4 regions of the Streptomyces rectiviolaceus genome follow, and region 1 is predicted to be linked to each of the others. Evidence: riboswitches for the same ligand, from Rfam matches in the RefSeq annotation. Region 1 holds a riboswitch; each other region holds the start of a gene.
What was found. Region 1 has a riboswitch for cobalamin ahead of ABD378_RS25255 (CbtB domain-containing protein). Riboswitches for the same ligand answer to the same signal wherever they lie in the genome.
Positions count from the first base shown of each region.

Region 2: another riboswitch for cobalamin. It lies ahead of ABD378_RS01330 (ABC transporter substrate-binding protein); the one in region 1 lies ahead of ABD378_RS25255 (CbtB domain-containing protein).
Region 3: another riboswitch for cobalamin. It lies ahead of ABD378_RS41255 (ribonucleoside-diphosphate reductase subunit alpha); the one in region 1 lies ahead of ABD378_RS25255 (CbtB domain-containing protein).
Region 4: another riboswitch for cobalamin. It lies ahead of ABD378_RS24505 (energy-coupling factor ABC transporter permease); the one in region 1 lies ahead of ABD378_RS25255 (CbtB domain-containing protein).

Region 1 is NZ_BAAAUG010000090.1:47,993-52,196, forward strand. Features, by position in the region: gene ABD378_RS25235 (HAD-IIA family hydrolase) at 1-81, shown strand, start outside; gene ABD378_RS25240 (hypothetical protein) at 159-698, shown strand; gene ABD378_RS25245 (class F sortase) at 714-1,391, shown strand; gene ABD378_RS25250 (CbtA family protein) at 1,372-2,169, opposite strand; gene ABD378_RS25255 (CbtB domain-containing protein) at 2,196-2,417, opposite strand; cobalamin riboswitch at 2,452-2,571, opposite strand; gene ABD378_RS25260 (ANTAR domain-containing protein) at 2,928-3,683, opposite strand; gene ABD378_RS25265 (glycoside hydrolase family 6 protein) at 3,845-4,204, shown strand, end outside.
Region 2 is NZ_BAAAUG010000009.1:138,709-142,912, forward strand. Features, by position in the region: gene ABD378_RS01315 (HAD family hydrolase) at 1-838, opposite strand, end outside; gene ABD378_RS01320 (helix-turn-helix domain-containing protein) at 1,034-1,900, shown strand; gene ABD378_RS01325 (VOC family protein) at 1,906-2,355, shown strand; cobalamin riboswitch at 2,363-2,548, shown strand; gene ABD378_RS01330 (ABC transporter substrate-binding protein) at 2,615-3,685, shown strand; gene ABD378_RS01335 (FecCD family ABC transporter permease) at 3,682-4,204, shown strand, end outside.
Region 3 is NZ_BAAAUG010000208.1:47,091-51,294, reverse strand. Features, by position in the region: gene ABD378_RS41255 (ribonucleoside-diphosphate reductase subunit alpha) at 1-1,444, opposite strand, end outside; cobalamin riboswitch at 1,585-1,708, opposite strand; gene ABD378_RS41250 (hypothetical protein) at 1,809-2,540, shown strand; gene mctP (monocarboxylate uptake permease MctP) at 2,628-4,204, opposite strand, start outside.
Region 4 is NZ_BAAAUG010000086.1:38,038-42,241, forward strand. Features, by position in the region: gene aceA (isocitrate lyase) at 1-462, opposite strand, end outside; gene ABD378_RS24500 (short-chain fatty acyl-CoA regulator family protein) at 730-2,142, shown strand; cobalamin riboswitch at 2,214-2,410, shown strand; gene ABD378_RS24505 (energy-coupling factor ABC transporter permease) at 2,441-3,175, shown strand; gene ABD378_RS24510 (energy-coupling factor ABC transporter substrate-binding protein) at 3,175-3,549, shown strand; gene cbiQ (cobalt ECF transporter T component CbiQ) at 3,556-4,204, shown strand, end outside.

The sequences.
Region 1 (4,204 bases):
TCCCGCAAGGACATCGACCAGCACCCGTTCCGGCCCTCGAACGTCGTGGACTCCATCGCCGATCTCGTCGACCGGGTCTGACGCGAAGACCACCCGTTTGCCGCACACGGGAGGCGTGGGACGCCGTCGCGCGTGAACCTCGAAACAGGAGGTTCACGATGCGTAGAGGAACACTCACCCTGCGTGGCATAGCCGGGGCGGTTGTCCTCGCCGCGCTTCCCATCGCCGCGGCGACACCCGCGCACGCCCATGACGAGGGCAAAGTGCATGCCACGGTCACCCCTTCCAGCGCCGCGCCCGGGGCCAAGGTGGAGATCAGCGTCTCGGGCTGTGAGGGCACGACCGGGTCCGCCGGGTCCGGGGCGTTCACGGGAGACGCGAAGCTCACCGGCAGGGACGGCGGCAAGTACTCGCTGAACGGCTCCGCCACGCTCCGCGACGGCGTCGAGGGTTCGCACGACGTCACTGTCATCTGCGACGGTCACCCCCACCAGGGCGTGGGCACCGTGCAGATCGTCCCGAACAATCCCGCCCCCGTCTCGCCGGTACGCGCGGGCGGCGGCGGCACCGCGCAGCTTGCCGCGCACGCCCAGGAGGCGGGGCCCGGCACCCGGCACGCGGTGATCGGCCTGGTGCTCGCCGGGGTGGCGGCCGTGGCCGTGGCGTTCCGCAGCGTCCGCCGGCGCCGCTCCGAGTGACGGGCGACGAACGACGTGTCGGGCCATGAGAAGCCGGACGGGCAGCCGGCGGGGCACGGGCGATTCCTCACCGGGGTCGCCTGGGCGCTGGTGCTCGTGGGGCTCTGGCTGTGGGGCAGCGAGATCACCGACGTACGCGGCGGTGTCTCGGAGCCCACGACCGGTGACGTCGCGGCGGTCGGCAGGCCGTTCGCCGTCGAACTCCCGGACGCGCACGAGCCCTTGGGCGCCGCGAAGCCGCAGCGTGTCGATGTCCCCTCGCTGAAGGTGCGGGCGCCGGTGGTCGCCCGCGGACTCGATCAGGACGGCGCCATCGATCCGCCGCCCTTCGAGCAGGCGGGCTCCGTCGGCTGGTACGGCGGCGGCACACGCCCCGGAGCGGCGGGCACCTCCCTGTTCGTGGGCCACGTCGACACCGAGACGCGCCCCGCGGTCTTCTACGACCTCAGCGCGGTGCGCCCGGGCGAGAAGGTCCTTGTGACCCGGGACGACGGCTCGGTCGCGGAGTTCACCGTGGACGACGTCCAGGTCCTCAGCCGGGAACGCTTCGACGCGAAGAAGGCGTACGGCCCCCACGAGGAGGGCCGCGCCGAACTCCGCCTGATCACGTGCGGCGGCACGTTCGACCGGGCGACCAAGACGTACTCGGCGAACGTGGTGGTGTCCGCCTACCTCACCGGGGTGGGGTCGTAGGGGTGGCGCCGAGGCGCGAGGGCACTCCCGCCGCGCTCGCGCCCCCGGCGGCACCCCTGGCGGCCCCTTCCCGGACGGCCCGCAGGCCGAGGCCCCCGAAGACCGCCGCGAACACGGCCCACAGCAGGGCGTGCGAGGCGATCGAGACGACGCGGAAGTCCCACAGGAGCTTCGCGTCGACCGGGACCGGGTCGGGGTTGTCCGGGAGCAGGAAGAGCGAGGCCAGGACGGCGACCGTCGTGAGGACCGCCGCGATCTGCCGCACCGGGACGGGTCTGCCCGCAAGGCGTACGTACACCTGCCAGGTCAGGAACATGCCGAGGACGCCGATCGCCATGGCCGCGAGCCACATCGCCTGGCGGTCGCCCACCGTGCCGGGGTCACCGACGCCCGGCGGGTTCGCCGGGTAGCGCAGACCGGGCACCAGGGAGACGGCGAGGAAGGCCGCTCCCGCGAAGGCCAGGGCACGCGGCCACGGGGCCGAGCCCGGGTCGCGGCGGTGCACCAGGGCGTACGCCACGGCAAAGAGGATGCCGACGGCCAGACCGGCGACGACCGCGGAGACCACCAGTCCCGCGTGCTGGGCCGAGCGCGTGAACAGCTCCTCGTGGTGCTGGACCGACCGCTTCTCCTCGGCGCGGATCGCCCGGTCCATCAGCGGCTCGGCGAGGAGCAGGGAGAAGAGCCCCGCCGCGAGGCCCGCCACGCCTCCCGCGACGAGACCCCGGCCGAGCAGGGGCAGGACCGGCGAGACCGGCGAGGACTGGGGCGTCGGCATGGTGCCGTGTCCGTGTCCGTGCCCGGTCAGTGGCACGGGGCACCGAGGAGATGCCTGCCGTCGTGGGCGAACTCGTGGAGATAGCTGCCGGTCGCCGAGATCAGCGCGCCGTTGTCGATGAAGACCGCGTAGAGCGCGATCAACGCGATGATGACCGCGGCCGACGCGATGAGCCAGTCGCGGGTCGAGGCCGTGGCCGCCTGGGCCGCCGTGCTGTCGGTGCGCGATGCCGCGGAGTGCGATGACATGCCGGAGGGCCTCCTTCCGGGGTTTCCACGCCCCGAAGCAGGAGTACGACGGTTCAGTTCCTGACTTCCGCACGCCGCGCGGGCGTCCGGTCACAGTGGCGGGACCGCCCCGGTATCGCACCGGGTTCCTGTCAACCGTCGCCTCGATGTATGGACTTGTCGTCCCGGAGAGTCCCAGTCGGCATGGACACTGTCAACGTCAATGGAGGCTGTATCCGGACAATCCGGATCCGGACAACCCGGCCCGGTCGGCGGCCCGCTCCCCCCGGAGCCGTCGACCGGGCTGGTCCTCGACCGCGCGCGCACGAGCTGCGGGAGTAACCCGGCGCCGGCGCGGGAGGTTCGATGGCCAACCCCGTTGTGCGGGATGGGCGTTCAGGCCGGGGGCTTGGGCCGTTGTGACGACTCTAGAACGGATGAGCGCTGGAGCCTAGAGGTGGATTGACGCCAAGTCGTGATCCGCTTTCTCTCTGTGATCACCGCAGGTGGTGGCGGCTCTCGGGATGACCTTCAGGAAGGTTCGGACCAACTGCCGCGCAGCGCCGCGTCATCGAGGGAACCCTTGATCACCTCGGTGGCGACCACCTGCATGACCAGCCGTTCTCTACGCGCGTACCGCCTCAGTACGTCAAAGGCCTCGTCCAGGTCGGTCCGCCAGCGTTCGGCGAGTATGCCCTTGGCCTGTTCGATGCGTATACGGCTGGTCAGGGCGCCCTGGAGCTGTGTGGCGAGGGTCCGATACTGCGTGTAGGCGCGGTGGTTGTGCAGACCGACCGCGGCGGCGTCGGCGAGCGCCTGCGCCAGGCGCAACTCGCCGTCGGTGTGCGGGGCCAGGGAGGTCTCGGGCACGAAGACGTTGAGCGCGCCGAGCACGGTCGCGCGCTGTCGCAGCGGAACCGCGTACGTCACCCCGATGCCGTGGCGGCGGGCCAGCGCCGTGAACTCCGGCCAGCGCGCGGCGGGTTCGGGTGCCGCGAGCCGCACCGGCGGCACGGGCAGGCCCGAGCCGAAGCTCTCCACGCAGGGTCCACCACTCTGCTGGGCCCCGAGCAGGGCGAGTGCCAGGTCCTGTGGATGGCCGCCGAGAGAGACGGGGCAGTTGCCGGAGCCGTCGACGATGACCCCGGCGGCGGCAGCGGCCAGCAGCTCCACGCAGTGGCCCGCGACCCGGCCCAGATGGCGTTCCGGATCGAAGTCGTCGTCCAAGGTGTCCGTGGTCTCCACCAGGACTTCGGCCAGCCGTAGTTCAGAGGTGCGATCCTGCATGATCTCCTCCCCATGAGCGCTGCCCCGTCCACTGCGCCTACCCCCGGGCGCCGAGCTGTAACAGCTCACCAACAGGTCTCCGTAGCCGACGGGCGGGCCTCGTGGGCCGGGAGTGCGTATGTCAGGATTGAGAATCGGACAGTGCACCCAAGGGGGAGTGGATGTACCACAAAGGCACCGGCCGCGGTCATCGAATCGCGGCCAGGGGGGTGAAGGCTGCGGCGGCGTTTGCGGGGGCGGCGCTGCTGCTGTCGGGGTGCTCCTCCGATGACGGCTCGGACAACGAGGGGTCGTCGGGGAAGCCGGTCGAACAACAGCCGAAGGGCACCGACCCGTACTGGGTCAACCCGGACGGGAACGCGGCCAAGCAGGTCGCCACGTACGAGAAGGACGGGAAGAAGGACGACGCCGAGCTGATCCGCAAGATCGCCGAACAGCCCGTCGCCGAATGGATCATCCCGGAGAACGCGGAGGACCAGTCCCGCGGCTTCACCGAGGCGGCCCAGAAGGCGGACCGGGAC
Region 2 (4,204 bases), on a different contig from region 1:
GCGTCAGCTCACGCTTGGCCAGCTTCTTCTGGTCGAAGCGGCCCTCCGCGATCTCCTTGCGGGAGCTGGTGACCTCGCCGGTCTTGCGGTCCTTGAGCTGCAGGCCGACGCCGATGACGTTCTCGGGCTTCACGTTGTAGCCGTACTTGGGGTCGGAAAGGACCATCCGCACCAGGTCCTCGCTGGCCGCGCTGACGACGTACACCTCGATGCCGTGCTTGCGCAGCGACTTGTAGAGCTCCTGCATGCCGGTGAAGAACTCGGGCGCCTCGACCTCGGTCTTCGTCAGCTTCCCGTCCTCGTAGTACTCGGCGGGGATGGGCTTGTCGTACGCCAGGAGCTCGTCGACGTACCCCTTGAGCTCCTTCAGCGTGAAGCCGGAGAAGATCTGCGCGGCCCACGGGTAGCAGACCTGGTCGTCGACCTCGCAGAGCCGGTTGTAGTAGCTGTAGAGGCTCTCCTTGTGCTTCGCCGTGTCCTTGAAGGGGATGATCTTCAGCGACGGGTCCATCGACTTGCGGGTCAGCACTCCCTTCATCTCCAGGAAGGGCAGGAGGGACTCCTCCAGGTCGTTGCGGTACGTCGTGTTGTCCGCGTCGAAGACCGCGTACGCGCCCTTGTGGCCGTTCTTCGCGATGACCTTGCCCAGCTTCGTCGCGACAGGCTTGGGCCAGTGCTTCAGCTCGGCCGCGGTCTTCGCCGACTTCGCGCTCTTCGCGGAGTCGTCCGCGGCCGTCGCGTCCGTGCTCGGCCAGAGCGCCGTCCCCGCGAGGACGGCCGCGGTGAGCGCGCCCGCCGTGCCGAGTACGGCCAGCTTGCTCTTTGCCTTTACTGCCATGATTTTGTGCCCCCTGAGAGCGGTCTGCGCCCCGTCCGGAGCGGCGGGTCATCGTACGAGGTAGGGCGGCGGATTCCCATGATCGACATCACCGGACGGAACGGGCATGGGACGCCCGTGCGCGGGTAGGCACAGCGGACGTCCGGCAGACTTACGGGCCTGCTTCGGAGCCCCGCCCATCGCATACTGGAAGGCATGGAGACCGTCTCCCGCGAGTTCGTGCGGGCCGCTCCGCGGCTCGACGGCATGGTGGTGTCCGTCGTCGGCTACCGCACGGCGGGGGAGCACCCAGGCCTGCACCGCGGCCTGCCGTCCCCGTATCTGACGCTGATCTTCTCCCTTGACGGCCCCGTCGTCAGCGGCCTCAGCCCCGAGCAGGCGGGCGGCCCCGACGCCGTCCGCACGGACATCGTCCTGGGCGGCCTGCACCAGTCCCCGGCGTACGTCGTGCGGCCCGAGCACGAGGCGGGCATCCAGCTCGCCGTGCACCCGCTCGCCGCCCGCGCCCTGTTCGGCGTACCGGCGGCGGAACTGGCCGGTGACCTGGTGACGCCGGGCGCGGATGTGATGGGGCGCCGCGCCGCCGACCTACGGGAGCTGCTGTGCGAGCAGGGCGGCTGGGAGGAGCGGTTCGCCTCCCTGTCGGCCTACTTGAGGCAGCGCGCGGCCGACGACGAAGCGGCCGGGGCCGTACGGCCCGAGGTCGCCGAGGCCTGGGCCTGGCTGGCCCGGCACCGGGGCGTCGGCACCCTGCGCGGCCTCTCCCGGCACGTCGCGCTCAGCGAACGCCGTCTCACCACGCTCTTCCGCGCCGAGACCGGCCTGAGCCCCAAGCAGGCGGGCCGCCTGATGCGCTTCCAGCGCGCACGCAACGCCGTCGTACGCCCCGTCGCGGCGGGCGGCGCCCCCGACCTGGCCCGCGTCGCCGCCGACTGCGGCTACTACGACCACTCCCACCTGGTGCGGGACTTCCGGCAGTACACGGGGGTGAGCCCCAGCGGCTGGCTGGCCGAAGAGTGCCGGAATATCCAAGCCGGGAGCTATGGCGGGGGCGAAGAGTAGGACCCATGAACACCACCGAGAAGCAGCAGCAGTCCCAGTCCACCTCCGCCGGGCGCGCCCCCGATGTCTGGCCGACGCTCCAGGCCCACGACGCCCCCGCCCTGATCGACTTCCTGGTCGGCACGGTCGGCTTCCTGCGCACCGCCGTCTACGAGGACGGCGACCGCGTGGCCCACGCCGAGCTCGACTGGCCCGAGGGCGGCGCGGTCATGCTCGGCTCGTACGACGAGAAGTCCCAGGACTGGTGCCTGAAGCCGGGCACCTTCGGTGCGTACGTCGTCACCGACCACGTGGACGACCTCTACCAGCGGCTCAGCGCTGCCGGGGTCGAGATCACGCGCGAGATCGAGGACCAGCCGTACGGCAGCAGGGAGTTCGGGATCGCCGACCCCGAGGGCAACAAGTGGGCGTTCGGCACCTACCGCGGCGCACCTAGGCCCGAGCAGCCGTCCTGACCTGGCGTGGTAGCTTGCGAGCGCCAGTCAACCCACACCAGGGCCAGGGAATCCGGTGCGAATCCGGAACTGACGCGCAGCGGTGAGGGGGAACGGGCGGGGCAACGGCCACTGGGCGTCCACGGACGTCTGGGAAGGCGCCCCGTCCGGTCGATCCCCGAGTCCGAAGACCTGCTGGCACCTTCGCCCGCGCACCGAGCGGCGGAGGTGACGAAGCAGGCCAGGCTCCGCGTATGAGCCGTGAGACTCAAGGGATCGTGTGTCCTCCACAGCCCGTCATGTACGTATTTCCGGCTTTCTCGCGGCAGCCCTGGCCGTCACCCTGAGCGCCTGCGGCTCGTCCGGCGGCTCCGCGGACTCCGGCGGCTCCGGCGACTCCGCGGCCAAGAAGGCCGACGGCTACCCGCTCACCCTCACCTCCTGCGGCAAGAAGACGGAGATCAAGGCGCCGCCGCGGCGGGCGGTCTCCCTCGACCAGGGCTCCACCGAGATCCTGCTCTCCCTCGGCCTCGCCGACCGCATGGCAGGCACCGGCACCTGGACGGACCCGGTCCTCAAGGGCCTGGAGAAGGACAACGCCAAGGTCGACAGGCTCGCCGACCGCTACCCCTCGTTCGAGAAGGTCCTCGCCCAGGAACCGGACTTCGTCACCGCCTCCTTCCTGGCGACGGTCAGCAAGGGCGGCGTCGCCGACCGCGCCAAGTTCGCCGAACTCGGCGTACCCGCCTATGTCTCGCCCTCCGACTGTGCGGGCAAGGACAACAGCGGTGACGGCGACGGCAGCCGCGTCAAGACGCTGACCATGGACACGGTGTACGGCGAGGTGCGGGACCTGGCCAAGGCCTTCGGGGTCGAGAAGCGCGGCGAACGCCTGATCGCCGACCTCAAGGGCCGGGTGGCCAAGGCCACCAAGGCCGTCAAGAACGCAGACGCGTCCGGCACGACGCTCCTCTACTGGTTCGCCAACTCCGACGCGCCCTACATGGCGGGCTGCTGCGGAGCGCCGGGCATCATCACCCGCGAACTGGGCGTGAAGAACGTCTTCGACGACACCCGTGAGGAGTGGCCCCAGATCAACTGGGAGACGGTGGCGGACCGCGACCCGGACGTCCTGGTCATCGGCGACCTCACCCGCAAGTCACAGACGGCCGAGAGCGCGAAGAAGAAGATCGAGTTCCTGGAGTCCAACCCGGTCACCAAGAACCTGATCGCCGTGAAGAAGAAGCGGTACGTGCTGCTGAGCGGCCAGGCCATGAACCCGACGATCCGCACGGTGGACGGCGTGGAGCAAGTCGCGCACGCGCTGCGCGAGTTCGGGCTCGCCAAGTGACGGGAGCCCTCCCGCGCGGTGTCCGTGTCCCGGGCGGTATCCGTGTCCCGGGTGGCATACGGCAGACCCTGTTCTGGACGGCCGGTCTCGCCGCCCTCGCCCTCTCCGTGGCGGTGGCCGTCACCATCGGCCCGGCGAGCATCTCCGTACCGGACGTGTGGTCGGCGGTGGCGGCACACCTCGGCTGGGGCGAGGCGACGCTGACGCCGCTCCGGGACGGCATCGTCTGGAACCTGCGCATGCCGCGCACGCTTCTCGCGGCGGTCTGCGGCGCGGGCCTCGCGGTCTGCGGAACGGTCCTCCAGTCACTCCTGCGCAACCCGCTCGCCGACCCGTTCGTGCTCGGCGTCTCCTCCGGGGCGTCCACGGGCGCGGTCGCGATCGTCGTCCTGGGGGTCGGCGGGGGAGTGGTGTCGATCTCGGCGGGCGCCTTCGTGGGAGCCCTCTGTTCCTTCGCCCTCGTCCTGCTGCTCAGCCACACCCTGGGCGGGAGCGTCGACAGGGTGGTGCTCTCCGGGG
Region 3 (4,204 bases), on a different contig from region 1:
CGTCGAGCCGCTCCCAGTCGATGTCACCGGCGGCCGTGTCCACGAAGGCGCCGAGGTTCACCGAACCCAGGTTGCAGACGGCCGTCTCGCCGTCGTCCGTCACCTCCAGGATCTCCGTGCAGAGGTTGGAGGAGTGGACCGTGTGGCCGGGCTCCGCCGTCTGGTTGGCGGTGCGGTTGGCGGCGTCCTTGAAGGTCATCCAGCCGTTGCCGGTCTGTGCCAGGGTGCGCATCATGCGGCCGTAGAGGTCACGGGCGGGGATGGTCTTGCGGGCGAGCCCGGCGGCCTCGGCCTTGCGGTACGCGGCGTCGAACTCGTCGCCCCACAGGTCGACGAGCTCGGGCACGTCGGCGGGCGAGAACAGCGACCAGTCCTGGCTCGCGGCGACCCGGCGCATGAACTCGTCCGGGATCCAGTGCGCGAGGTTGAGGTTGTGCGTGCGCCGCTGGTCCTCACCGGTGTTGTCGCGCAGCTCCAGGAACTCTTCGATGTCGGAGTGCCAGGTCTCCAGGTACACCGCGGCGGCGCCCTTGCGCCTGCCGCCCTGGTTCACGGCGGCGACGGAGGCGTCCAGGGTCTTGAGGAACGGCACGATGCCGTTGGAGTGGCCGTTCGTGCCGCGGATCAGCGAACCGCGGGCGCGGATGCGGGAGTACGAGAGGCCGATGCCGCCCGCGTGCTTGGAGAGGCGCGCGACCTGGTGGTAGCGGTCGTAGATGGAGTCAAGCTCGTCCAGCGGGGAGTCGAGGAGGTAGCAGGAGGACATCTGCGGGTGGCGCGTGCCGGAGTTGAAGAGCGTCGGCGATGACGGCAGGTAGTCCAGGCGGCTCATCAGGCGGTACAGGGCGGCGACTTCGTCCACCGCGCGGACGCTTTCGTCCTCGGCGAGGCCGCTCGCGACGCGCAGCATGAAGTGCTGCGGGGTCTCGATGACCTGCCGGGTGATCGGATGGCGAAGGAGATAGCGGCTGTGCAGGGTGCGCAGGCCGAAGTAACCGAAGCGGAAGTCGGCGCCGTCCTCCAGGGCCGCCTCCACGAGACCGTCGAGGTGCTCCGCATGGTCGGTGACGAACGCTGCCGTACGGTCCGCGATCAGGCCCTCGCGGTGCCCGACGGCGACCGAGTCGGAGAAGGAGCGCACGCCCTGCGACGCGGCCTCGTCACGGATGCTGAGGCTGAGGAGCCTGGCCGCGAGCTGCGAGTAGGTCGGGTCCTCGGAGATGAGCCCCGCGGCGGCCTCGGTCGCCAGCTCCCGCAGCTCCGCCACATCGGCCCTGGCCGAACGGCCGCGCAGCGCGGCGGCCGCGACTCTGCCGGGGTCGGCGTCGGGGAGGTCGGCGGTGAGGTCGGTCAGGGTACGCAGCAGCGCGGTTCCTGGGCCGTCGGCGGTCTGCTGACCGTCGGTGGTCTGCGCTGACGCAGGTTCGGCTGGCGCGATGGTCACGTGGAGCACTCCCTCGCTCGGCTCTGAGCCTTGGGGAGGAGGGGTGAGTGACACACGGGGGCCGCCCCTGGGCAGGGCTGCGCTCCGCGTCCACCAGCCCATTCCACGAGGCCCGGACGTCGTTGGCACCCGGACCGGTCGGAACGGGCGCGCTGTCGACAGGTTTTCGGACTTGCGAGCACGACAAATGCGTACTCATACACCGTTGCGGGACAGTTCCGGACTTGCACCGGATTCCCCTGCGGCGACAGCGAGCACGAGCATACATCTTGTGCTGGCTCTCGGCGGCAACCCCACATCTTGTGTCGGCGTGCGTATCCCCTAGGGTGGCGGCCGAACTGATGGCCGAACAGGGAGAGTCGCTGTGCGGGGACGGGGTGCGGCCTGTGCCGCGGCGCTGGTGATGCTGCTCACCGGGTGCGGGGAGGCCGGTGAGAAGGCGGGGTCGAAGCCTGCGCGGACCCCGAAGCCGACCACGGCGCCCGGTGTCGACGGCGACGCGGATCCCGGGAAGGTCTTCACGGACGCCGAGCTGAAGGCGGCGCTGCTTCCGGCGAAGGCGGTCGGGGCGAAGGCAGAGGCGTCCGAGGCGACCCTGGGGCTGTTCAACCGGCACTTCGGCGGCGGCGACTGGGGCTCCTGCGCACCCGGCAAGGAGGCGCGCGAGGAGCTGTGGCGCATGCGGGGCGCCAGCGCCGAGCACACGGTGCGCCCCCGGCCCGGAGAGGTCGACGAGGGCGATCCCTACGTCTTCGAGCGCCTGGTCTCGATGCCGGCCGCGCGGGCCGAGCGCTACCTCGCGCTGCGACTCCAGCTCAACGAGGTGTGCCCCGCCGCGGCCGTCGACACGGAGGCGGCCCCGGTCACCGAGCACCACGAGGCAGGGAAGCTGCCGGGCCTGGGCGACGAGGCGGTCATCGAGACCACGCGGACCACCGGCGGCGACGAGTACGACGGCACTGCGGAGTACGAGGTCGGGATGCGGGTCGGCGGTGTGCTCGTCATCGTGCGAGGGGGCACCGACAAGGCCCTGACGATCTCCTCGGCCGCCCGGGCGGCACAGCGGGTCCGCACGAAGCTCTACAAGGCCGCGTAGGACTAGTAGGCCTCGTAGGCGACGCGCAAGAGCGCGGGCCGCCGGAGGAATCCGGCGGCCCGCGCTCGTACCGCGTACAGAAGAGGCTCAGTGCCCGCCGGGCGCTCCCACCGTGGCCGGCGGCAGCTCCTCCACGACGCCCGGGTCGCCCGCGTCCGCCGTGTAGTCGCCGGGAGAGGTCTCGTCGATCCCGTCAGGGGCCTTCATGGCGCGCAGGACGAAGGTCATGACCACGGTGACCACCACGTTCAGGACGAACGCCGTGAGGCCGATGTAGCCGATCTCGCCGATGCCGGGGATCTCGTCGGACGAGCCGCCGAAGTGCTTCTGCGTCGGCGACGCGACGCCGTACGCGGCGACGGTTCCGTAGACCATGCCGACCGCCCAGCCCGCGAGCAGCGCCCAGCGGTGGAACCACCGCGTGAACAGGCCGCCGACAAGCGCGGGCATGGTCTGCAGGATCCAGATGCCGCCCAGGAGCTGGAAGTTGATCGCGACCGTCTTGTCCATGGTGAGGACGAAGGCGAGCGCGCCGACCTTCACCAGGAGCGAGACCAGCTTGGAGACCTTCATCTCCTGCGAGGGTGTCGCGTCCGGCTTGAGGAAGTCCTTGTAGATGTTCCTGGTGAAGAGATTCGCGGCCGCGATCGACATGATGGCCGCGGGCACGAGCGCGCCGATGCCGATCGCCGCGAACGCGACGCCGGTGAACCAGTCGGGGAACATCGTCTCGAACAGCTGCGGGATCGCCAGCTGCCCGTTCTCGACCTTCACCCCGGCCGCGATCGCCATGAAGCCGAGCAGCGCGAGCAGGCCCAGCATCAGCGAGTAGAGCGGCAGGATCGTGGTGTTGCGGCGGATCACGTTGCGGCTCTTGGAGGAGAGCGTCGCCGTGATCGAGTGCGGGTACATGAACAGCGCGAGCGCGGAGCCGAGCGCGAGCGTGGCATAGGTCCACTGCCCGGCATGGCCCGGCGCGAGGCCCGCGACGGGCTTGCCCGCCGCCTCGTTGCTCGCTGAGAACTTGTCGTTCGCCGCCTGGAAGATCTCGTCGAAGCCGCCGAGCTTGATCGGGATGTAGATGATCGCGACGGCGATGACGAGGTAGATCAGGCCGTCCTTCACGAACGCGATCAGCGCGGGGGCGCGCAGACCCGACGAGTACGTGTACGCGGCGAGCACCGCGAACGCGATCAGGAGCGGCAGGTCCTTGATGAACCAGTTCGTGTCAGGGCCACCGCCGACGCCCATGACGTCGAGCACGGCCTGGATGCCGACCAACTGGAGTGCGATGTACGGCATCGTGGCGAGGATGCCGGTGACCGCGACGGCCAGTGAGAGCCCCTTGGAGCCGAAGCGCCCGCGCACGAAGTCCGATGTGGTCACGTATCCGTGCTTGTGCGACACGGACCACAGGCGCGGCAGGAAGGTGAAGATCAGCGGGTAGACGAGGATCGTGTACGGCACAGCGAAGAAGCCGGCCGCGCCCGCCGCGTAGATCGCCGCAGGGACCGCCACGAACGTATACGCCGTGTAGAGGTCGCCGCCGAGCAGGAACCACGTGACCCAGGTGCCGAACGACCGTCCGCCCAGGCCCCATTCGTCCAGGCTCTCGGTCTCGGCCTTGCGCCAGCGCGCGGCCAGGAAGCCCATCGCCGTGACGG
Region 4 (4,204 bases), on a different contig from region 1:
GGCGACGATCGGCGCGAGCCAGTCGGTGGTGTCGTCGCCGCCCTCGGCGGTGGCGATCTGGTCGGCGCGCAGCAGCGCGTTGTTGATCCGACGGACCACCTGCGGCACCGAGTTGGCCGGGTAGAGCGACTGGTCGGGGTAGGTGTGCCCGGCCTGGTTGGCGTCGGCGGCCACCTGCCAGCCGGACAGGTAGATCGCCTGAAGACCGGCCTTGACCTGCTGGACCGCCTGGCCGCCGGTCAGTGCGCCGAGCGCGTGGATGTAGTCCTGCTCGTGCAATTGGCGCCACAGCCGCTCGGCCCCGCGCCGGGCGAGCGTGTGTTCCTCGCGGACGCTGCCGGAGAGCCTGACCACGTCATCGGCGGAGTAGGTGCGCTCGATGCCCTTCCACCGGGTGTCGGTCGCCCACCGCTGAGCCAGCTCCTGGGCCGTTGCCGTCGTCGTCCCTGCCTGTGATGCCATGACCGTCTCCTGGAGACTCGTAAACTATGCGAACGCCTGGCACTGAGTGCCGAGTGAATCTGGGATGCGGCCCGCCATGCGGAGTACGGCGGGCCGCGGTACGACTCTCGCATCGGCACTCAGTGCCAACAAGCGGGGAAAGATGCCAAGTTCTGCGCATCTTTGCTCGCCGTTCTGCCAATTCTGTTAATGCCGAAATCTTCGTTCGCGTGGCTACCATCGCGAGCAGTGCCGACGAGGGCGATCGTGACCGGACAGGAGCCACGGGTGAGCAAGACATACGCGGGAGCGCGGCTGCGACGGCTGCGGGAGGAGCGCCGCATGAGCCAGGCCGACCTGGCCCGCACCCTGGCCATCTCGCCGAGCTATCTGAACCAGATGGAGCACGACTCCCGGCCGCTGACCGTGCCCGTGCTGCTGCGCCTCACGGAGGCGTTCGGCGTCGACCCGGGCTTCTTCTCCGAGCGCGACACCAGCCGCCTGGTGGCCGATCTGCGGGACGCCCTGACCGGCGAGGTCTCCGCGGGCCGGGTCTCCGCGTCCGACCTCTCGGACCTGGCGTCGCGCATGCCCGCCGTGGCGACGGTCCTGGTGGACCTCGGCCGCCGGAACCAGCACCTGACCGAACAGCTCTCCGAAGCCGCGGACGGGCGGGGGCCGGGAACGGCGGCACAGCCCCGTTCCGCGCACGAGGAGATCCGTGAGTTCTTCTACCGGCGCCAGAACTACCTGCACGAGATCGACCTGGCCGCCGAACAGTTCGCGGCCGAGATCGGCGTACGTCCCGGCGAGGTCGTGCGTGCCCTGTCCGCGCGCCTCGCCGAGCGCCACGGGGTGCGGCTGGCCGCGGACGCCGACCAGCTCCTGCACCACTACGACCCGACGGCCCGGGTCCTGCACCTCTCCAACCGGCTGCGCCCGGGCCAACAGGCCTTCCGGATGGCCACCCAGCTCGCGCTGCTCGAGTACGCGGACGAGGTGTCCGCCCTCGCCTCCCAGGACTTCGACCGGGAGACGGCGGCCTGGCCGCTGGCCCGCATCGGCATCGCCAACTACTTCGCCGCCGCCCTGATCCTGCCCTACCGCCGCTTCCACGCGGCCGCGGAGGAGTTCCGCTACGACATCGAGCGGCTGACCGACCACTTCGGGCTCGGCTACGAGACGATCTGCCACCGCCTCAGCACCCTGCAGCGGCCCCGGCTGCGTGGCGTGCCCTTCTCCTTCGTCCGGGTCGACCGGGCGGGGAACATGTCGAAGCGTCAGTCCGCGACCGCGTTCCACTTCTCCCGCGCGGGCGGCACCTGCCCGCTGTGGAACGTGTACGAGGCGTTCGCCGCCCCCGGCCGCATCCATGTCCAGGTCGCCTCCATGCCGGACGGTCAGCGATTCCTGTGGACCGCCCGTGCGGTCACCCGGCACCGCGGCGGCTGGGGCGAGCCCGGCAAGACCTTCGCCATCGGCCTCGGCTGCGAGATCCGCCACGCGTCACGGCTGGTCTACTCCGACGGCCTCGACCTCGACAGTGCCTCATCCGCCGTGCCCATCGGCATGGGCTGCCGCCTCTGCGAACGCACCGACTGCCCCCAGCGGGCGGTGCCTCCACTGGACCGCCGCCTGGCGATCGACGAGAACAGCAGCACCTTCGTCCCCTACCCCGTGGCCGGGGAGCACACGCGCTGACCAGGGGCGTACGCCCTGGTCGTGTGCGCTCGTGTGTGCCACAGCTGCAGTGGCCCTGCAAGTTGTCAGGAAACTCAGTTGCGCACTAAGGTCGCCACGCCTTGGTGAACGGGAAATCGGTGTGATGCCGGTGCGGCCCTCGCCACTGTGATCGGGAAGTCCGGCTCCAGCCCTCGCGGCAGCCACTGGGTGCACACGCACCCGGGAAGGCGGAGTCCGGTCGGTACGACCCGTCAGCCAGGAGACCGGCCAAGGCGCGTTGTCCATCCACGAGGTGCTGGAGAGGGTCTGCTTAGCCATGCACATAGCCGAGGGTTTCCTGCCGCCGGCGCACGCGATCGCCTGGGGCGTAGCGTCCGCGCCGTTCGTAGTCCACGGAGTCCGCTCCCTGACCCGTGAGGTCAAGGAACACCCGGAGAGCACACTGCTCCTGGGCGCCTCCGGTGCCTTCACTTTTGTCCTTTCCGCACTGAAAATCCCGTCCGTTACGGGCAGTTGCTCACACCCGACGGGCACCGGGCTCGGCGCGATCCTGTTCCGGCCGCCGATCATGACGGTGCTCGGCACCATCACGCTGCTGTTCCAGGCCCTGCTGCTCGCCCACGGCGGGCTCACCACGCTGGGCGCGAACGTCTTCTCCATGGCGATCATCGGGCCATGGGCCGGATACGCCGTCTACCGGCTCCTGAAGCGGTACGACGTGCCGCTCATGGTCGCCGTGTTCTTCGGTGCGTTCGTCGCCGACCTGTCCACGTACTGCGTCACCAGCGTCCAGCTCGCCCTGGCGTTCCCCGACCCGAGCAGCGGATTCATCGGCGCCCTGGGCAAGTTCGGCGGCATCTTCGCCGTCACGCAGATCCCCCTCGCGGTCAGCGAGGGACTGCTCACCGTCATCGTGATGCGGCTGCTCGTGCAGTCCAGCAAGGGCGAGCTCACGCGGCTCGGCGTGCTGCTCCAGGGCAAGCAGTCGGCCGCGAAGACGGACAGGGACGCCAAGACGGACGCCAAGACGGAGACGGGGGCCGGCGCCTGATGAGCAGGAACGCGAAGATCAACACTCTGCTCCTCCTCATCGTCGCCGCGCTCGCGGTGCTGCCGTTGGCCCTCGGCCTCGGCGACGACGAGAAGGAGCCGTTCACCGGGTCCGACGCCCAGGCCGAGACCGCGATCACGGAGATCAAGCCGGATTACGAGCCGTGGTTCTCGCCGCTGTACGAGCCCCCTTCCGGCGAGGTCGAGTCGGCGCTCTTCGCCCTGCAGGCGGCACTGGGAGCGGGCGTCCTCGCGTACTACTTCGGTCTGCGCAAGGGACGCCGTCAGGGCGCGGAGATCGCACGGGCCGAGGACGCACCCGCGGAGCAGCACTCCGACGTGGAGGGCCCCCGGCCCGAGACCGAGCAGGTCTGACCCCGCGTGCTGCCCATCGACGCGGCGGCGCACAGCAGTCGCTGGCGCCGCCGCCACCCCGTGGACAAGGCCGTGCTCGGGCTCGGCCTCACTGTCCTGGCCGTCTCCCTGCCGCCCTGGCCGGGCGCCGCCCTGGTGCTGATCGCCGCGCTCGCCGTGCTGCTCGGACCCGCGGGGGTGCCGCCGCGCAAACTGTGGCGCGCCTACCGCGTACCGCTCGGCTTCTGCGTCACCGGCGCCCTGACCCTGATCGTCCAACTCGGCGGACCCGAAGGGTTCGTCACGCTCGCCGACGGCGGACCCACGCGGGCGGGCGGCCTGCTCCTGCGCACCTCGGCGGCCTCGCTCGGCGTCCTCCTTTTCGCCTTCACGACACCGATGTCGGATCTGCTGCCCCGCCTGGTGAAGGCGGGCGTTCCGGCGCCGGTCGTGGACGTGGCGCTCGTCATGTACCGGATGAGCTTCCTGCTCCTGGACTCCATGAGCAGGATCCGGCAGGCGCAGGCCGCGCGGCTCGGCCACACCACCCGGGCCGCCACCTGGCGCTCCCTCGGCGGTCTTGGCGCCACCGCGTTCGTGCGCGCCTTCGACCGGGCGACCCGGCTGCAGGCCGGGCTCGCCGGACGCGGCTACGACGGAACCCTGCGGGTGCTCG